Regions from separate parts of the Streptomyces sp. NPDC096324 genome, predicted to be linked through region 2. Evidence: riboswitches for the same ligand, from Rfam matches in the RefSeq annotation. Region 2 holds a riboswitch; the other holds the start of a gene.
The links. Region 2 has a riboswitch for cyclic di-AMP ahead of ACIQ7M_RS17500 (NlpC/P60 family protein). Riboswitches for the same ligand answer to the same signal wherever they lie in the genome.
Positions count from the first base shown of each region.

Region 1: another riboswitch for cyclic di-AMP. It lies ahead of ACIQ7M_RS02670 (peptidoglycan DD-metalloendopeptidase family protein); the one in region 2 lies ahead of ACIQ7M_RS17500 (NlpC/P60 family protein).

Region 1 covers NZ_JBIWFK010000001.1:620,205-628,001, reverse strand. The annotation lists gene ACIQ7M_RS02675 (SGNH/GDSL hydrolase family protein) at 9-794, opposite strand; gene ACIQ7M_RS02670 (peptidoglycan DD-metalloendopeptidase family protein) at 1,066-1,971, opposite strand; cyclic di-AMP (ydaO/yuaA leader) riboswitch at 1,976-2,131, opposite strand; gene ACIQ7M_RS02665 (tyrosine-protein phosphatase) at 2,788-3,585, shown strand; gene ACIQ7M_RS02660 (DUF6126 family protein) at 3,612-3,728, opposite strand; gene ACIQ7M_RS02655 (helix-turn-helix domain-containing protein) at 3,758-4,396, opposite strand; gene ACIQ7M_RS02650 (aspartate aminotransferase family protein) at 4,458-5,858, opposite strand; gene dxs (1-deoxy-D-xylulose-5-phosphate synthase) at 5,855-7,797, opposite strand, start outside.
Region 2 covers NZ_JBIWFK010000006.1:81,857-89,653, forward strand. The annotation lists gene ACIQ7M_RS17460 (MarR family winged helix-turn-helix transcriptional regulator) at 1-446, shown strand, start outside; gene ACIQ7M_RS17465 (exonuclease domain-containing protein) at 493-1,056, shown strand; gene ACIQ7M_RS17470 (DinB family protein) at 1,211-1,804, opposite strand; gene ACIQ7M_RS17475 (VOC family protein) at 2,035-2,409, shown strand; gene ACIQ7M_RS17480 (beta-glucanase) at 2,699-3,403, shown strand; gene ACIQ7M_RS17485 (hypothetical protein) at 3,528-3,698, shown strand; gene ACIQ7M_RS17490 (alpha/beta fold hydrolase) at 3,799-4,545, shown strand; gene ACIQ7M_RS17495 (hypothetical protein) at 4,613-4,843, opposite strand; cyclic di-AMP (ydaO/yuaA leader) riboswitch at 5,263-5,434, shown strand; gene ACIQ7M_RS17500 (NlpC/P60 family protein) at 5,442-7,475, shown strand; gene ACIQ7M_RS17505 (hypothetical protein) at 7,535-7,797, opposite strand, start outside.

The sequences.
Region 1 (7,797 bases), on a different contig from region 2:
GGTGGCGCTCAGGCCACCGATTCGATGCGCAGCTTGATGTCGTCCGGGGACAGGGCTCCCTTGGCCGAGACGTGATCGCCCGAGGACTCCCCGCGCAGTCGCCGTCCGATCCACGGGACCAGGTACTCGCGCGCCCACTGGATGTTGTCGCGGCGCACCTCCAGCGTGCCGCGCGGCGGGAGGGGCGGCCAGGGCTGGTCCGGGTCGGCCGGGACCTCGAGGCCGAGCACCTGTCCGGCCCGGAGCGCCACCCGGGTGTGCCCCTCGGGCGAGAGGTGCAGCCGGTCGCCGTCCCAGGCCCGCCGGTCCTGGACCGTCTTCAGGGACCAGAGGTCGAGCACGGGACAGCCGTAGCGGTCCGCTATGGCCCGCACATGTCCGTTGTAGGTGGCGATCTTGCCGCGCAGATGCTTGAGCACGGGAACGTCACGGGTGTCGAAGCCGGTCGTCACCATGACGGTGCCGACGGCGGAGGTGAGGTCGGCGATCGCGCGCTCGAAGCGCTCCGCGACCTCGTCGGGGTCGGTGCCGGGGCGGATGATGTCGTTGCCGCCGGCGCAGAACGAGACCAGGTCCGGGCCGAGTTCCTTCGCCCTCTGGAGCTGGGACTCGACGATCTGGTCGAGCAGTTTGCCGCGCACGGCGAGATTGGTGTAGTCGAAATCGCCCTCGGGCCTGCGGTCCGCGAGAAGTACCGCGAACCGGTCGGCCCAGCCGACGAAGGCTCCGTCGGGCCCAGGGTCGCCGACGCCCTCGGTGAAGCTGTCCCCCACCGCCACGTACGACCCGATCACTGATCTCTTGTCACTCTTCGAATCGTCTGCCACATCAAGCATGATTCACCTTTTGATGTGAGCTACGCGACCGTAGGGAAGGGTTGACGGACGGTGAGATAAGCCACTCGCCAAGCATTGGTCAACTCTGGAATAGGGCCCGCGCCAAGGATGTTGACGCAGCGATCGACCCGAGGCCGCGCCACGGGAACACCGAAGGCCGGACCCAGGGGATCATGGGGTCCGGCCTTCGGAGATCTTCCTGCCGTCAGGAGCAGGAGGAGCAGGGGCGTCAGCCCACGGCGACACCGTGCGAGCGCAGGTACGCGACCGGGTCGATGTCGGAGCCGTAGTCCGGCGTGGTGCGGATCTCGAAGTGCAGGTGCGGTCCGGTCACGTTGCCGGTCGCACCGGAGAGGCCTATCTGCTGCCCCTCGGTCACGGTCTGCCCCGCCGAGACGGACAGCGACGACATGTGGGCGTACTGGGAGTACTTGCCGTCGGCGTGCTGGATGACGACCTGGTTGCCGTAGGCGCCGCCCCAGCCCGCGGAGACGACGGTGCCCGCCGCGATGGACTTGAGCGTGGTGCCGGTCGGGACCACGAAGTCGACGCCCGTGTGGTAGCCGCTGGACCACATGCTGCCCGCCACCTTGTAACCGGTGCCGACGCTGCTGCTGTCGACCGGCAGGGTGTAGCCGGAGGAGCTGTTGGTGGAGGCGGAGTCGGACGCGGCCGTGTCGGACGCGGCCGGAGTCGCCTGGGCGGGCTTCGCCGAGGTGGTCGCCTTGGCGGACGACTGCGTCGCCGCGTGGGCGGCGGAGGCGGCCTTCTTGCCGAGCGACAGCTTCAGACCGGGGTGGATCAGCGACGGGTCGCTGCCGATCGCGGAGCGGTTGTCCGCGTAGATCTTCTTCCAGCCGCCGCCGACGTTCTGCTCGTCGGCGATCTTCGAGAGGTAGTCACCGCGCTTCACCGCGTACGTCTTGAACGTGCCGGTCTTGGCGGACTTCTCGGCGGGGGCGGCGGTCGCGGCCTTCTCTACGTGGTGCGCGACGGCGGTGGCCGGCGTCGCGGCCTGGGCGCCCGTGGCTCCCATCAGCGGCAGCGCGAGTGCGGCGCCACCGGTTCCGGCCACGGCGATCGAGCGGGTGAAACGGAGGGACTTGGGACGGCGGTGCTTACCCTTCGCGGGCATGACGAATTCCTCTCCGGCGCCTGCGGGGTGAGCTGTCGGGTGCGGGCTGGAGATGCCCGGCCGCTTCTGCGCGGCTGTACCCCTAGCCTGTTCCGGAGACCGGACCAGGCACGGAACCTGTGGGTCCCCCGCTCCTGCCGTGTACGGGTGAGTGTGCGGATTCCGGGCGGCGGCAGGATTGGGCGTCCGTCCGGATTGAGGCAGAACGTAAGCGAGATGAGAGCGCGTCGACAACTATGGGCGGTTTCTGTGCGCTCGCCTTTCTTGATCCATGCGGAAATCACCGTCACCCTCCGTGGAGTGACGATCTTCCGGACCTCTCAACCCGCCCGTAGCTTCTGGTGGGTTGGGAAATGAGGACGGCAACGCATCGTCACGAATATGACGCTCCTCACGCGACTCGCCCCAGGGTCCCCTATTCCAGGGCCAGTTGTAACGAAGGCGCCTATTCGGACAGAAGGGTCAGATGCGACGCGGGCGGATATCCGGCACATCCGAAATCTCCGCGCGAGACGGCACACAAAAGACACACCCTCAATGCGGCATTTCGTCTCAATTGACCCGCAAGCCCCGCGCGACGGGAAGGGCACCACCGACCCGGGGGTCGACCCCGAGCACCCATCGAACGACTATTCGATTCAATGGGGCTGTAGAGGGTCGCTTCCAGGGGTTTCCGTGCGCGAGAAGGCCGCCTGTGGACAACTCATTGCCCGAGGAACCCATGTCGTATCGTCGACAGCGCAAGCCGGTACAACTGCCGACGAGCGGCGCCGAGTCCAGCCCGGCGACGCCGGCGGCCGAATGGGAGGAGCCCCCGTGACGCAGCAGGTCCCGTCGACCGAGCCCGAGCTCGGCGGAGTGCGGAACTTCCGCGACGTGGGCGGGCTGCCCACCGCGGACGGCCGGAGAGTGCGCCACGGGCAGCTGTTCCGCAGCGGCCACCTCGCGCACGCCACGGAGGAGGACGCCGCGTTCCTCACCTCCCTGGGGCTCCACACGATCTTCGACTTCCGCAACGCCGCGGACCAGAAGCTGGAGGGCCCGGACGTCGAGCTGCCGGGTGTGCGGAACGTGAACCTCCCGCTGAGCGACCCGGCCGACGGCAGCGAGTTCTGGAAGATGGTCCGCGACGGAGACATCGACCAGCTTCGCGGGCTCCTCGGCGACGGCAAGGCCGCGAACCGGATGATCAACTCGTACCGCACGATCATCAGCGAGCGCACGGCCGAGCACGCCCAGGTGCTGCACTCCCTGGCCGACGACAGCGTGCCCGCGCTGATGCACTGCGCGGCGGGCAAGGACCGCGCCGGGCTGTCCATCGCGGTCACCCTGCTCGCCCTCGGCGTCGAGCGCGAGGCGATCGTGACCGACTACCTGGAGTCGAACGCCGCGCACCGCCGTTACAAGGTCCACCGCAACGGCTCCTCGGCCGGTGCCTACTCCCCCGAGGTCATGGAACTGCTCAGCCCGCTGTTCGACGCGCGCGCCGAGTACCTGACAGCCGCCTTCGACACGATCGAGGAGAAGTGGGGCAGCGTCGAGGTCTACCTGGAGCAGGGGCTGGGGCTCACGCCGGAGCTCCGGGAGCGCCTGCGCGCGCGGCTCCTGGACTGACCCGGAGCCACGCTCACCGGCCGGGCCTACTGGTTCTGCGCGCCCAGCGTGAAGAGCAGGTAGATGAAGGCCGCGAACAGGTGGCCGACGGCGACGTAGATGATCAGCCGCACCCACAGGGCGCGCGGGAACCTGTCCTCCATGGACCGGCGGCGGGGTTCTGTGGGTTCGGTCATGACGTCTCTCCCGGGGTGGGGTGGCCCGTCGCCGGGCCGAGGCACAGCGCGGCGACGGGGCTCTGCAGCAGGGTGTGTACGAAGAGGAGATCGGCTCCGTCGCGCTCGGCGGCGGCGATGCGGTGCGGGGTCAGCGAGTCGAAGTGGGCGCTGTCTCCCGGCGCGAGGACGTGCGCGGTGTCCCCGAGGCGCAGACTGAGCCGCCCCTCGAGGACGTACAGCCACTCCTCGCCCGGGTGGACGCGCACGATGTCACCCTGGGAACCGTAGGGGACGTGCACGCGCAGGGCCTGCATGCCGCGGCCCGCGGAGCCCGCCTGCCAGTAGGTCCAGCCGCCCGCCGGGGCCGGTTCCATGTCGGCGGCCCGTACGACCGCGTCACGGTCGGGGACCGCCTCGCCGAGCAGTTCGGAGACCGTCGTACCGTAGACACGGGCCAGCGTGAGCAGCATCGGCAGCGAGGGCTGGCGTTGTCCGGTCTCCAGCCGGGACAGATGGGCCGGCGAGAGTGCGGCGGCTCGGGCGGCGGCCTCCAGCGTGAGGGAGGCCGCGCGACGCAGGGCGCGGAGCCGGGGCGCCACGGCGTGCAGCTCGGCGGACGGCTCTTCGGCCGCCCCTGGATCGGCAGGGCTCATGGAACCATTGAGCCAAACAATTGCCCCTGGGGCAATTTTCTTGCCCCAGAGGCAAAGAACCTCAGCGGTTCGCCACCGCCTGCTTCACCAGTGTCTTCCCGAAGTCCCACATCAGCCCGCCGCCGTTGTGCGCGTCCTCCATCACCGCGGTGAAGGCCTCCACGAACCGGTCGACGTCGCGCTCGTCGATGACCAGCGGCGGGATCAGTTTGATCACCTCCAGGTGGTCGCCGGAGACCTGGGTGAGGATGCGGTGCCGCTGGAGCAGCGGCACGACGACCATCTGCGCGAACAGCCCCTTGCGCGCGGCCTGGAGCATGGTCCAGCGGCTGCGCAGCTTGAGCGACGCGGGCCGCCCGAACTCGATGCCGATCATCAGTCCCCGCCCGCGCACCTCGCTGAGCAGTTCGTAGCGGTCGACCAGGGCCGCCAGCCGGGACTTCAGCAGCTCTCCGGTGACACGCGCGTTCGCGACGATCTGCTCGTTCTCCATCACGGAGAGCACCGCGAGACCCGCCGCCATGGCCTGCGCGTTGGAGCCGAAGCTCGCGGAGTGCACGAGGACCCGGTCCATGGAGGAGTAGACCTTCTTGAAGATCCAGTCCTTGCCGAGGGTCGCGCCCACCGGCACATAGCCGCCGGAGAGCGCCTTGGCGACACACACCAGGTCCGGTTCGACGCCCTCCTCGTGCTGGTAGGCGTAGAAGTCCCCGGTCCGGCCGAGGCCGGTCTGCACCTCGTCCGCGATGAGCAGCGCCTTGTGCCGGTGCAGCAGTTCCTGGGCGGCGCGCAGATATCCCGGCGGGGACTCGTGGACGCCCTTGCCCTGGATCGGCTCGACGATGAGCGCGGCGACGTCGCCCTTCTTCAGCTCCCTGGCCAGGGCGTCGAGATCGCCGAGCGGGACGGCGGTGTCGGGCAGCAGGGGCGCGAAACCGTCGCGGAAGCCGTCCTCGCCGTTCACCGACAGGGAACCGGTGGTCAGCCCGTGGAAGGCGTGGGCGCAGTACAGGATCCTCGGCCTGCCGGTGGCGTACCGGGCGAACTTCAGCGCGGTCTCGACGGCCTCCGTGCCGCTGTTGCCGAAGAACACCCGGTCCAGGTGCGGGCTGTGGGTGAGCAGCCGCTCCGCGAGCAGGCCCGGCAGCGGCTGGCAGTCGAAGCGGGTGAGGTCGGCGAGCGAGGCGTCGAGGACGTCGTGGAGCGCCTGCCGGACGACGGGGTGATGGCGGCCGAGGCCCATCACCCCGAAGCCGGCGAGCATGTCGAGGTAGTCGTCGCCCTCGGCGTCCCAGAAGTGCGCGCCCTCGGCCCGTTCGTAGACCTTGTCGAAGCCGATGGTGTGCAGCATGCGCGGGAGCTGGTGGTTCAGGTACTTCGTGTGCAGTTCGTAGCGCTCGGCTCCGCGCTCGGCGAGGAGTGCGCCGAGGTCGAACTCCCCCTTCTGGGCAGGGTCGGTCATTCCTGTTTCTCCTTGGGCGACTCTTTCTCGGCCGGCCGGTCGGCGGCCTCCGTCAGCTCGTACGCGGCCTTGGCCCGCTCGTCCCTGATGGCCAGCCCGGCGCTGATCCGTCCGGCGATCTCCACGGGCGTGAGCCCGATGTCGGCCAGTACCTCGGACCGTTTGGCGTGCGCGAGGAACTGCTCGGGGATGCCGAACCGCCGTACGGGTACGTCGACTTCGGCGTCCCCGAGGGCCAGCGCGACGGCGGCGCCGACGCCCGAGGCCCGGCTGTTGTCCTCGACGACCGCGACGAGCCGGTGGGCGGCGGCGAGGCGGGGCAGCTCCGGGTCGACGGGCTTGACCCAGCGCGGGTCGACGACGGTGCAGCCGATGCCGCGGGACTCCAGCAGGTCGGCGGTCTGGAGGCAGACCGGGGCCATGACGCCGACCGCGACGAGCAGGACCTCGGGGCGCTCGCCCCGGTGCAGGACGTCGAGCCCGCCCACCCGGTCCACGGCGGGGATGTCCGGACCGACGGACTCCTTCGGGAAGCGGATCAGGGTCGGCGCGTCGTCCACCGCCACCGCCTCCCTGAGCTGGGCCTTGAGCTGGTCGGCGTCGCGCGGCGCGGCGATCCTGAGACCGGGGACGACCTGGAGGATCGACATGTCCCACATGCCGTTGTGCGAGGCGCCGTCGACGCCGGTGATCCCCGCCCGGTCGAGGACGAAGGTCACACCGCAGCGGTGCAGCGCGACGTCCATGAGGAGCTGGTCGAAGGCCCGGTTGAGGAAGGTGGCGTACACGGCGACGACGGGATGCAGGCCGCCGGTCGCGAGTCCGGCCGCGGACACCGTGGCGTGCTGCTCGGCGATGCCGACGTCCCACACCCGGTCGGGGAATCTCTCGGCGAACTTCCCGAGCCCGACCGGATGCAGCATGGCCGCCGTGATGGCCACGACGTCCGCGCGCTCCTCGCCGATCCGGACGATCTCGTCGCCGAACACGGAGGTCCAGGAGGGGCCGTTGGACGGTGCGAGGGGTTCGCAGGTGAGGGGGTTCATCACCCCGACGGTGTGGAAGTGGTCCTCCTCGTGCGCGAGCGCGGGTTCGTAGCCGCGCCCCTTCTCCGTCAGACAGTGGATGAGCACGGGCCCGTGGAAGCGTTTGGCGCGGCGCAGCGCGGACTCCACGGCTCCCACGTCGTGACCGTCGATGGGGCCGACGTACTTGAGCCCGAGGTCCTCGAACATGCCCTGCGGTGCGAAGGCGTCCTTGAAGCCCTTCTTCGCGCCGTGCAGCGATTCGTAGATGGTGTTGCCGACGAGGGGGGTGCGCAGCAGGACCTGCTTGCCCCAGGCGAGGACCTGCTCGTAGCTGTCGGTGGTGCGCAGGGTCGCGAGGTGGTTCGCGAGGCCGCCGATGGTGGGCGCGTACGAGCGTTCGTTGTCGTTGACGACGATGATCAGGGGTCGGTCCTTGGCCGCGGCGATGTTGTTCAGCGCCTCCCACGCCATGCCGCCGGTCAGCGCGCCGTCGCCGATGACCGCGACGACGTGACCCTTCTCGCCCTGCACCTGGCGGGCCTTGGCGAGCCCGTCCGCCCAGCCGAGCGCCGTGGAGGCGTGGCTGTTCTCGATGACGTCGTGCTCGGACTCCTCGCGGGAGGGATAGCCGGAGAGGCCGCCCTTGCCGCGCAGCTTGGAGAAGTCCTGACGCCCTGTCAGCAATTTGTGTACGTAGCTCTGATGGCCGGTGTCCCACAGGATGCGGTCGAAGGGCGACTCGAAGACCCGGTGGAGGGCGATGGACAGCTCCACCACTCCCAGATTGGGTCCGAGGTGACCGCCGGTCCTGGCGACCGCGTGCACCAGGAACTCCCTCACCTCTTCGGCCAGTTCACCGATTTCCGCCTCGGACAGCGCCTTCAGGTCGCGTGGTCCCCGGATGTTCTCCA
Region 2 (7,797 bases):
CCACACACGAGGTCGAGTACGAGCAGATGCTGCTCAGCCGCCACGGATGGATGAACCACAGGGGCGGCCGCACCAAGGACGGTGTCCTGGAGCGCAGCGCGTACATCCTCCTCAGCCGGATCCGGATCCAAGGGCCCATGTCGATCGGTGAGTTGAGCGACGCCTTCGGGCTCGACGCGTCCACCCTCAACCGGCAGACCGCGGCGGCGATGCGTGCCGGGCTCGTCGAGCGCATCCCCGACCCCGACGGCGGCATGGCCCGCAAGTTCCGCATCACCGACGAAGGGGCACGGCTCCTCGACCAGGAGCGGCAGGGGCTCATCGATTCACTGGACCGCGTGATGACCGACTGGCCGGAGGAGGACATCGCCGCGTTCGCCTCCTACCTGCGGCGCTTCAACACCGACATCGAGCGCATCGGCGGCCGCCCCTGGCCGCGCCCCTGAAAAAACGGGGCGACGCGATCCCGCCGCGCGTCCTACGCTCGCTCGCATGACACATGCGGGGGGATTGTTGAATGTCGTCGATGTCGAGGCGACCTGCTGGGAAGGGGAGGCTCCGGCCGGAGCGGTCAGCGAGATCATCGAGATCGGTCTGACGGTCGTCGACCTGGACGAGGGCGTCCGGGTGGCGAAGCACCGCCTTCTGGTCAAGCCCGCGCGGTCGACCGTCAGCGCGTTCTGCACCGAACTCACCGGGCTGACGCAGGGCGAGGTCGAGCAGGGGCTCGGATTCGCCGAGGCCTGCCGGGAGTTGGCCGCGCTGCATCGTACGGGGGAGCGGCCGTGGGCCAGCTGGGGCGACTACGACCGCCATCAGTTCACCCGTCAGTGCGCCGCCACGGCGACTCCGTACCCCTTCGGGCGCCGGCACACCAACGCCAAGGCGGTCTTCACCGACGCCCACGGGCTGCGGAGACGGCCCGGGATGGCGCAGGCCCTGCGCCTCGCCGAACTGCCCCTGGAGGGACGGCATCACCGGGGCGACGACGACGCGTGGAACATCGCCGCGCTCGTCCTCGATCTGGCGGGACGCGGGGCCTGGCCCGGCGTCTGAACCGGCCCGCGTGACTCATCCGGTCACCCGGGGCCGTTCCGGTGGATCGGGATCGGGGGCCTGACGGTCTCGTGCCGGGAGGTCGCTCCGGTGGATCGGCCCCGCGTCGCTCACCCGGTCACCCGAAGCCGTTCCGGTGGATCGGGATCCGGTGTCAGGCGTTCTTGCCGGCGTCCCGGGCCGCCTGTTCGAGCCGCGCCCGATAGTCCTCCCACCACGCCGCGTCGCCCGGCATCAGACTGTCGTTGTCCTCGCTCAACCCGGCCGATCCGTCCATGAGTTCGCGGATGATGTCGGCGTGCCCGGCGTGCCGCTGGGTGTCGGCGATCACGCGGACGACCGCGTGATGCAACGTCACCTCGTTCTTCCCGGCGGGCCACCACGGCACCGTGCCGGTCGTCTCCAGCGGCAGCGCCTCGATCGTCGCGTCCGCGTGGGCCCAGGCCCGGCGGTAGAGCCCCACGATGAACCCGCGCGTCTCGTCGGCGGCGGCCCACATGTCGCCGTTCGTCTCCTGGGCGTGCTCCAGCCAGGGCAGCGGCTCGCCCGACGGCCGTCCGAAGGTGTCGCCGAGGTAGCCCAGTTCCACGCCGGCCACGTGTTTGACGAGACCGAGGAGGTTGGTCCCGGTCGGGGTGAACGGTCGGCGGATGTCGTACTCCGAGAGACCGTCGAGCTTCCAGATCAGGGCGTCACGAGCCGACTGCAGATAGCGGTGGAGATCGGCCTTGGCATCCGGTGAAGTCATGGCGTCCAGTCTGCCGCTCCCCGGGGCGTTGTCGTGGTCGGTCCGATCAAGTACCGTCACCGGCGTGAACACCGGACCGGCATCTCGCCACACACGGACGGGCAATCCGGCGGAGGGCTGATCGCGCGGCGGCTGTGCCGCGGGCATCGCCCCAGTCCGGCACGTGGACCTCCCAGCGCTTGTGCACCGCGAGTCCGTCTTCCGTGTCGAGCACCGCTGAGGTAAGCCGTATGACAGTCACCTTCAATCACACCATCGTCGCAGCCAAGGACCGCCGCGCGTCGGCACGCTTCTTCCGGGAGCTGCTGGAACTGCCGGAAGCGCCGTCCTGGGGGCCGTTCACCAATGTCCAGCTCACGGACGGCGTGCTGCTGCAGTTCGCCGAGCCCCCGGTGGACATCCAGATGCAGCACTATGCGTTCCTGATCGACGACGAACTGTTCGACCGCGCGTACCGACGGCTCCGCGCCGACGGCGTCGAGCACTGGGCCGACCCGCAGATGCGGCGCCCGGGGGAGATCAACGACGAACACGGCGGCCGTGGGGTCTACTTCAAGGACCCGGCCGGCCACGCCATCGAGTTGATCACCCGCCCGTACCTGTAACCGGACGGAGCCCGGTCGGGGCCGCGTCATGCGGCGCCCGGCCGGGCAGCCCGGCCGAACCGGTCGGTGGTGGGTGGAGCGTGTGTCGCGATGCGATCCGCATTCGCGCGGGGCGCGGGGCGCAGGCGCAGGCGTCAGCGAGCGGTACGCGACAGGTGCCGCGCGCCGGAGTACGACCGGTTCACCCCGATGGGTTGTTTTGTGGCGGGTTGGGACGAACAGGGCGTGGATGTCGCAGGCTTGGGGAGAACCTGGACGTTCGCGAAACGCCGTCATCGAGGAGTGCCGCGTGTCCGATGTCGTCTTCACGGCGGATTTCGCCTCGACTCGCCAATGGGTCGCGGGCCATTCCTGGGCCTATCCCGACGGCGGTCCGGTCAACCCGGACGACGGCAAACTCGACCATCTGGTCACCGACCCGTCCTACAGCCGGACAGGCCGCTTCCGGGCGACCCGGCGTCCGGACGGCGACTGGGACGCGGGCCTGCTCACCACCGAGGGCAGCGCGGACGGGTTCATGGTCCGCACGGGCGACGTGCTGGAGGCACGGGTCAAGCTGCCGACGGTGACGGGGGCCTGGCCGGCGATCTGGACGTGGCGGGACGGCGGTCAGGAGATCGACGTCTTCGAGTACCACCCCGACAACCCCGACCTGCTGGAACTGTCCAACCACGTACGCAACACCCACCGCTACTACCGGAACCACGCCATCCAGCCGGGTGCCTGGGTCGACCTCGTGGTCGAGCTCGGCGCCCTCCGTGTCGTGTGGTGGGTCAACGGCGTCCGGGCCTTCGACGACCGGCGCGGAGTGGGCAGATCCTGGCACGCCTATCTCATCGTCAACCTCTCCGTCTGCGCGGGGCGTTACCACCCACCGCCGCCTCCCGAGGCCTCCGAGATGGACTTCGAGGTGGCCCGGCTGGCGGTCCGCAGGCCCCCGGTCGGCAGACCGTTCCCCGCGGCGGAGGAGTACGAGGCCGACGTCCTCGACTGACGCCGGAGCGGGGCCTCGGCAGATGCAGCCGGGCAGGTGCATCCGCCGGGGCCCTCGGCGCGGAAGTACGGCATCAGAAGCGACGCCGCGCCCGTGCGCGTCGCACCGACGGGTGCCGAGGGCCATGCCGAATCCGAAACCGGGGGACGCCCCCGAGTCCGCCTACGTCAGTCACGTCGGCAACTGCCGCACGTGCCAACGGGAGTCGGGACGCTGCCCGCAGGCGGCCCGCCTCTGGCGTTTCTACCAGGAATGGCGCAATGGCTACCGCGCGCGGCCCGAGCCCACGGAGTGAGCCACGGACTGAGCTTGGGGCGGGTCCGTGGCCGGTGAGACGATCCTCCTCACGGTCCGGTGCGAGGCATGGACGAAGCGCGGGTGGGTGGAGAGGTGTCATGCGAGGTTCTGTGCGGATGTCCGCCGACGATGTGTCCCGGTCCGGGGAGGCCGGCGCCTCCGTGGCGCTGCGGCCCTGCCGCGCCCCTCGTCGGGACGGGGAACCGGCGCGTGCGGCCGTACTGATCCTTCACGGCGGCACCGCCGACAGCAAGGCCCCGTTGCGGCCGTGGAACCTGGCACGCGCCCGGATGCGGCCGTTCGTCCGCTCCGTGACACGGGCCCTGCCGGACGAGGGCACGTTCGTCGGGCAGGTGCGCTACCGCCACCGGGGATGGAACGGCGTGGACGCGGACCCCGTCGCCGACGTTCTGCTGGCACTGGACGAACTCGCCGCTCTGGTGGGGGACGTGCCGGTCGTGCTCGTGGGCCACTCCATGGGCGGGCGCGCCGCTCTGCGGGCCGCGGCCGCACCCCAGGTCCGGGCCGTGGTGGCACTGGCGCCGTGGTGCCCGGAGGGTGAGCCGGTGGCCCACCTCCGGGACAAACGCGTGATCGTGCTGCACGGAGACCGGGACCGCATCACCGACCCCGTGGAGTCGTTCGCCCTCGTCCGCCGGGCCGCGGAGGCGGGTTCCTCCGCGAGCGCCGTGCGGGTCGCCGGCGGAGACCACGCGATGCTCCGCCGCGCGCGGACCTGGCATCGGACCACGGGCGCGACGGTCGCCGAGCTGGTGACCCGGATCGGCGGTGGACTCGACCCGCTCCCCGCCGAACGGCCGGGCGGAGAGCCCGGCGTTCTCTAGCCCGTCCCGGGCGTCGCCGGGCGGGTGAGGCCTCGCGGACACGCCCCGGACGTCCTGGGGTCGGCCGTCAGGAGCCCGGTGTGTCGAGTCGGTCGTCGGGGTCGGGGGTGGGGGAGAAGGCGCGGCGCTTACCGGACGCCGGTCGTGCGGCGGACGAGGGAAGCGGGGCGCCCGTCGACGGATCCCAGCTCAGGATCCACTCGAAGTCGCGTTGCAGCCGACGTGCTTCGCTTCGCACGAGTGTCGGTATGTCACCGCGTTCGGAGATCAGTTGGGCATAGATCGGCGCATCGTGCACGTGGGGATCCTCGACTCGCTCTCGTGGTCTGACGTGCTTCGACGGTACGGCCGACGGGTGGTCGCAGCGGTGATCCGGTCAGCTCGGCCAGAACCGGTCAAGGTGTGACCAATGGGCGCCGTCGATGTCGAACGACACGCCAGGGAACGCCAGTTCTGTGCACACTTTCGACACATCAGGGTTGGCTGGACGTGTGAGCCGCGGCTCCGGACCGGGTGCCGGCCTCGAATGTGCCAACGGCCGTGCTCAGCCGCCTTTTCGAGTACGGCCCGTGTCCTCACGGTCGCGCTGCGGGGTGGTGCGATGAAGGTCACGAAAACGTATCGGACATCTGGGGCGTGGATCTTCACATCGGGTGCACACCATCGCTAAGTTGGCGACCAGGCCGCCCGACTCCCTCCGGCGAAGCTCGCCGGGCGGTGCGGCCTCCGCCGAGTCCTGCCTGTCCTCGTGGCAGCGGGAGCCGGGGACCCACCGAACCTGGGGTGAATCGGTCAACTGCCTTTCGGGGCAGGGGCCGTAGGGCATACCTTCCGGAATCGTCCGCCCGAACCCGACAGCTAACCCGGTAGGCGGACGACGGAAGGAGCACCCCTCCATGGCGCCGGAACGCACCCCGCCCAGCGGCGAAGAAGTCGCCCGACGACTCTCGTCCCTCTACGACCAGGCGGAGCTCGCCACCGGTAACTTCAACGGGACCCGCGCCCTGGCGAACTCCAACCGCAGGCCGGGCCGACGGAACGCCGGTCAGGGGAGCGGAGTCTCCGACGCGGCCCAGGACGACCTGATGCGCCAGTGGTTCGACGGGGCGCGTTCCCGGTTCGGGCCCTCGGCTCCGGCCGCGCTTCCGGCCGACAGGCAGCCGGAGCGTGGCGGCGCGGCCGTCCGTCCGAAGGCGGGTGCGAAGGGGTCCAAGGGCTCCTCGTCGGACCTTCCGACGATCTACGAGCTGGAACAACTCGTACGTCCTGTGGCCGAGTTGACGGCTGCCCCGGTGCTGGAGCTGACCGCCGGTCCGGCTTCGGAGCCGGGTGCGCGGCCCGCGCTGGAACTGACCGCCGGTCCGGTGGCCGCGCTCCCGGCCGGCGGTGCCACGGCGGCGCCGGGATCCGATGTGGTGGTCCGTGCGGGGCTTCGCGCGGGGGCCGTTCCGGCCGCCGCGTCGCAGCAGTCCTCGCCGCACGTCAAGAAGCAGAGCGCCCGGCGCAAGCTCGCCGTCGCGCGGGAGCTGATGGCGCGGCACATGGCACGGCAGGGCATGCCCGTGGCGCAGATGCCGGCCATCGAGTACCAGCCGACGGCCCCGCAGACCGGTTCGTTCCCGGCGGTCGGTCAGACCGGCTCGTTCCCCTCGGTCGGTCAGACGGGTTCCTTCCCGTCCGTCGCCCAGACCGGTACCTTCCCGTCCGTCGCCCAGACTGGTTCGTTCGCTTCGCCCGCTCAGCCCACCGCGTTCCCGGCGGCTCCGCAGACGGCCGCGTTCCCGTCCGCCGCCCAGACGGGCACGTTCCCCTCGGTCGCCCAGACCGGTACCTTCCCGCAGGTCGGCCAGACGGGTTCGTTCCCGTCGGTCGCTCAGCCCACGGCTTTCCCGGCGGCTCCGCAGACCGCAGCGTTCCCGTCCGCGGCTCGGACGGGCACCTTCCCGTCCGTCGGTCAGACGGGCTCCTTCCCGTCCGCCGCGCAGACCGGTGCGTTCCAGGCCGCGCCCCAGCCGACGCCGTACGAGGTCGTGCCCGAGGTCTTCGACACGGGCTCCATGCCCCGGGCGTACGAGCCGGCGCCGCCGGCCGCCCAGCCCAAGGCGGTCATCCTGCCCCGCGGGTACGAAGCGCCCGCCCCGGCCCCCGAGTACACGTCGGTGCTCCTGCCGCTCTCGTACGAGAAGCCGACGCGTCCCAGCGGGTACCAGCCTGCCCCGATGCCCCCGATGAGCGAGCCGGTGCCGCAGCCTCCGGCGTACGAGCCGGCCCCGCCCTCCGCCGCCTATCAGCCGGCGCCGATGCCTCCGGTGAGCGAGCCGGTGCCGCAGCAGCCCGCGTACGAGGCCGCGCCGGGTCCGGCCGCCTATCAGTCGGCGCCGATGCCCCCCGCGAACCAGCCGGCGCCCCCGTCGGCCGACGACGCCTGGCGGCAGTCGTTGCGGCCCAGCGGCAACCAGCAGGCGTGGCCCGCCGCTCCCGGGGCCGCCGGCACGAACCCGGGGTTCGACATCGACAGCCTCGTCGCCGGTGCGGGAGCCGGGGCCGCCGCCCCGCCGGTCGTCGGACACGACAGCAGAGCCGCCGAGGCGGTCGCCTTCGCCCGCGCCCAGATCGGCAGCCCGTGCGTGTGGGGAGCGTCCGGACCCGGTTCGTACGACCCCTCCGGTCTCACCCAGGCGGCCTGGAAGAGCGCGGGAGTCATGCTCCCCCGTGCGACGCAGGACCAGGCGCAGGCCGGCGCGGCGGTCGACCTCAGTGCCATCCAGCCGGGTGACCTGGTCTTCTTCCACGCCAACGTGAGCCACGTGGGTCTCTACGTGGGTGACGGCATGATGGTCCACGCGCCGAGTCCCGGAGCGCGGATCAGCGAGGAGTCGGTCGACTACGCCGGACGGGCGGCCGTCCACAGCGTCGTACGCCCGGCCTGAGCCCCGGTCCGGCCGTCCTGGACGTACCCGGTGCCGGGTACGTCCAGGACGTACCGCCGTCAGAACTCGCTGTCGATGCCCGTGACCGCGGCGGGTCCGAGCGGCGCGTCGTCCGCGGTCAGACCGCTGTCCAGGAGCGCGCCGGAGACGAGCCGTACGGCCTCGGCCTCGGCGCTTCTGCGGTCCGCCGCCTCGACCTCGAGCCGGACGGAGAACCTGTTGTCCTCGTCGACGGAGAGCAGGCTCAGCTCCTCGGTCTCGCCCAGGTCCGTGTTCTGCGGGTCCTGCGGGCGAAGCCTGCGCTCCACGTCGGCACGGGAGG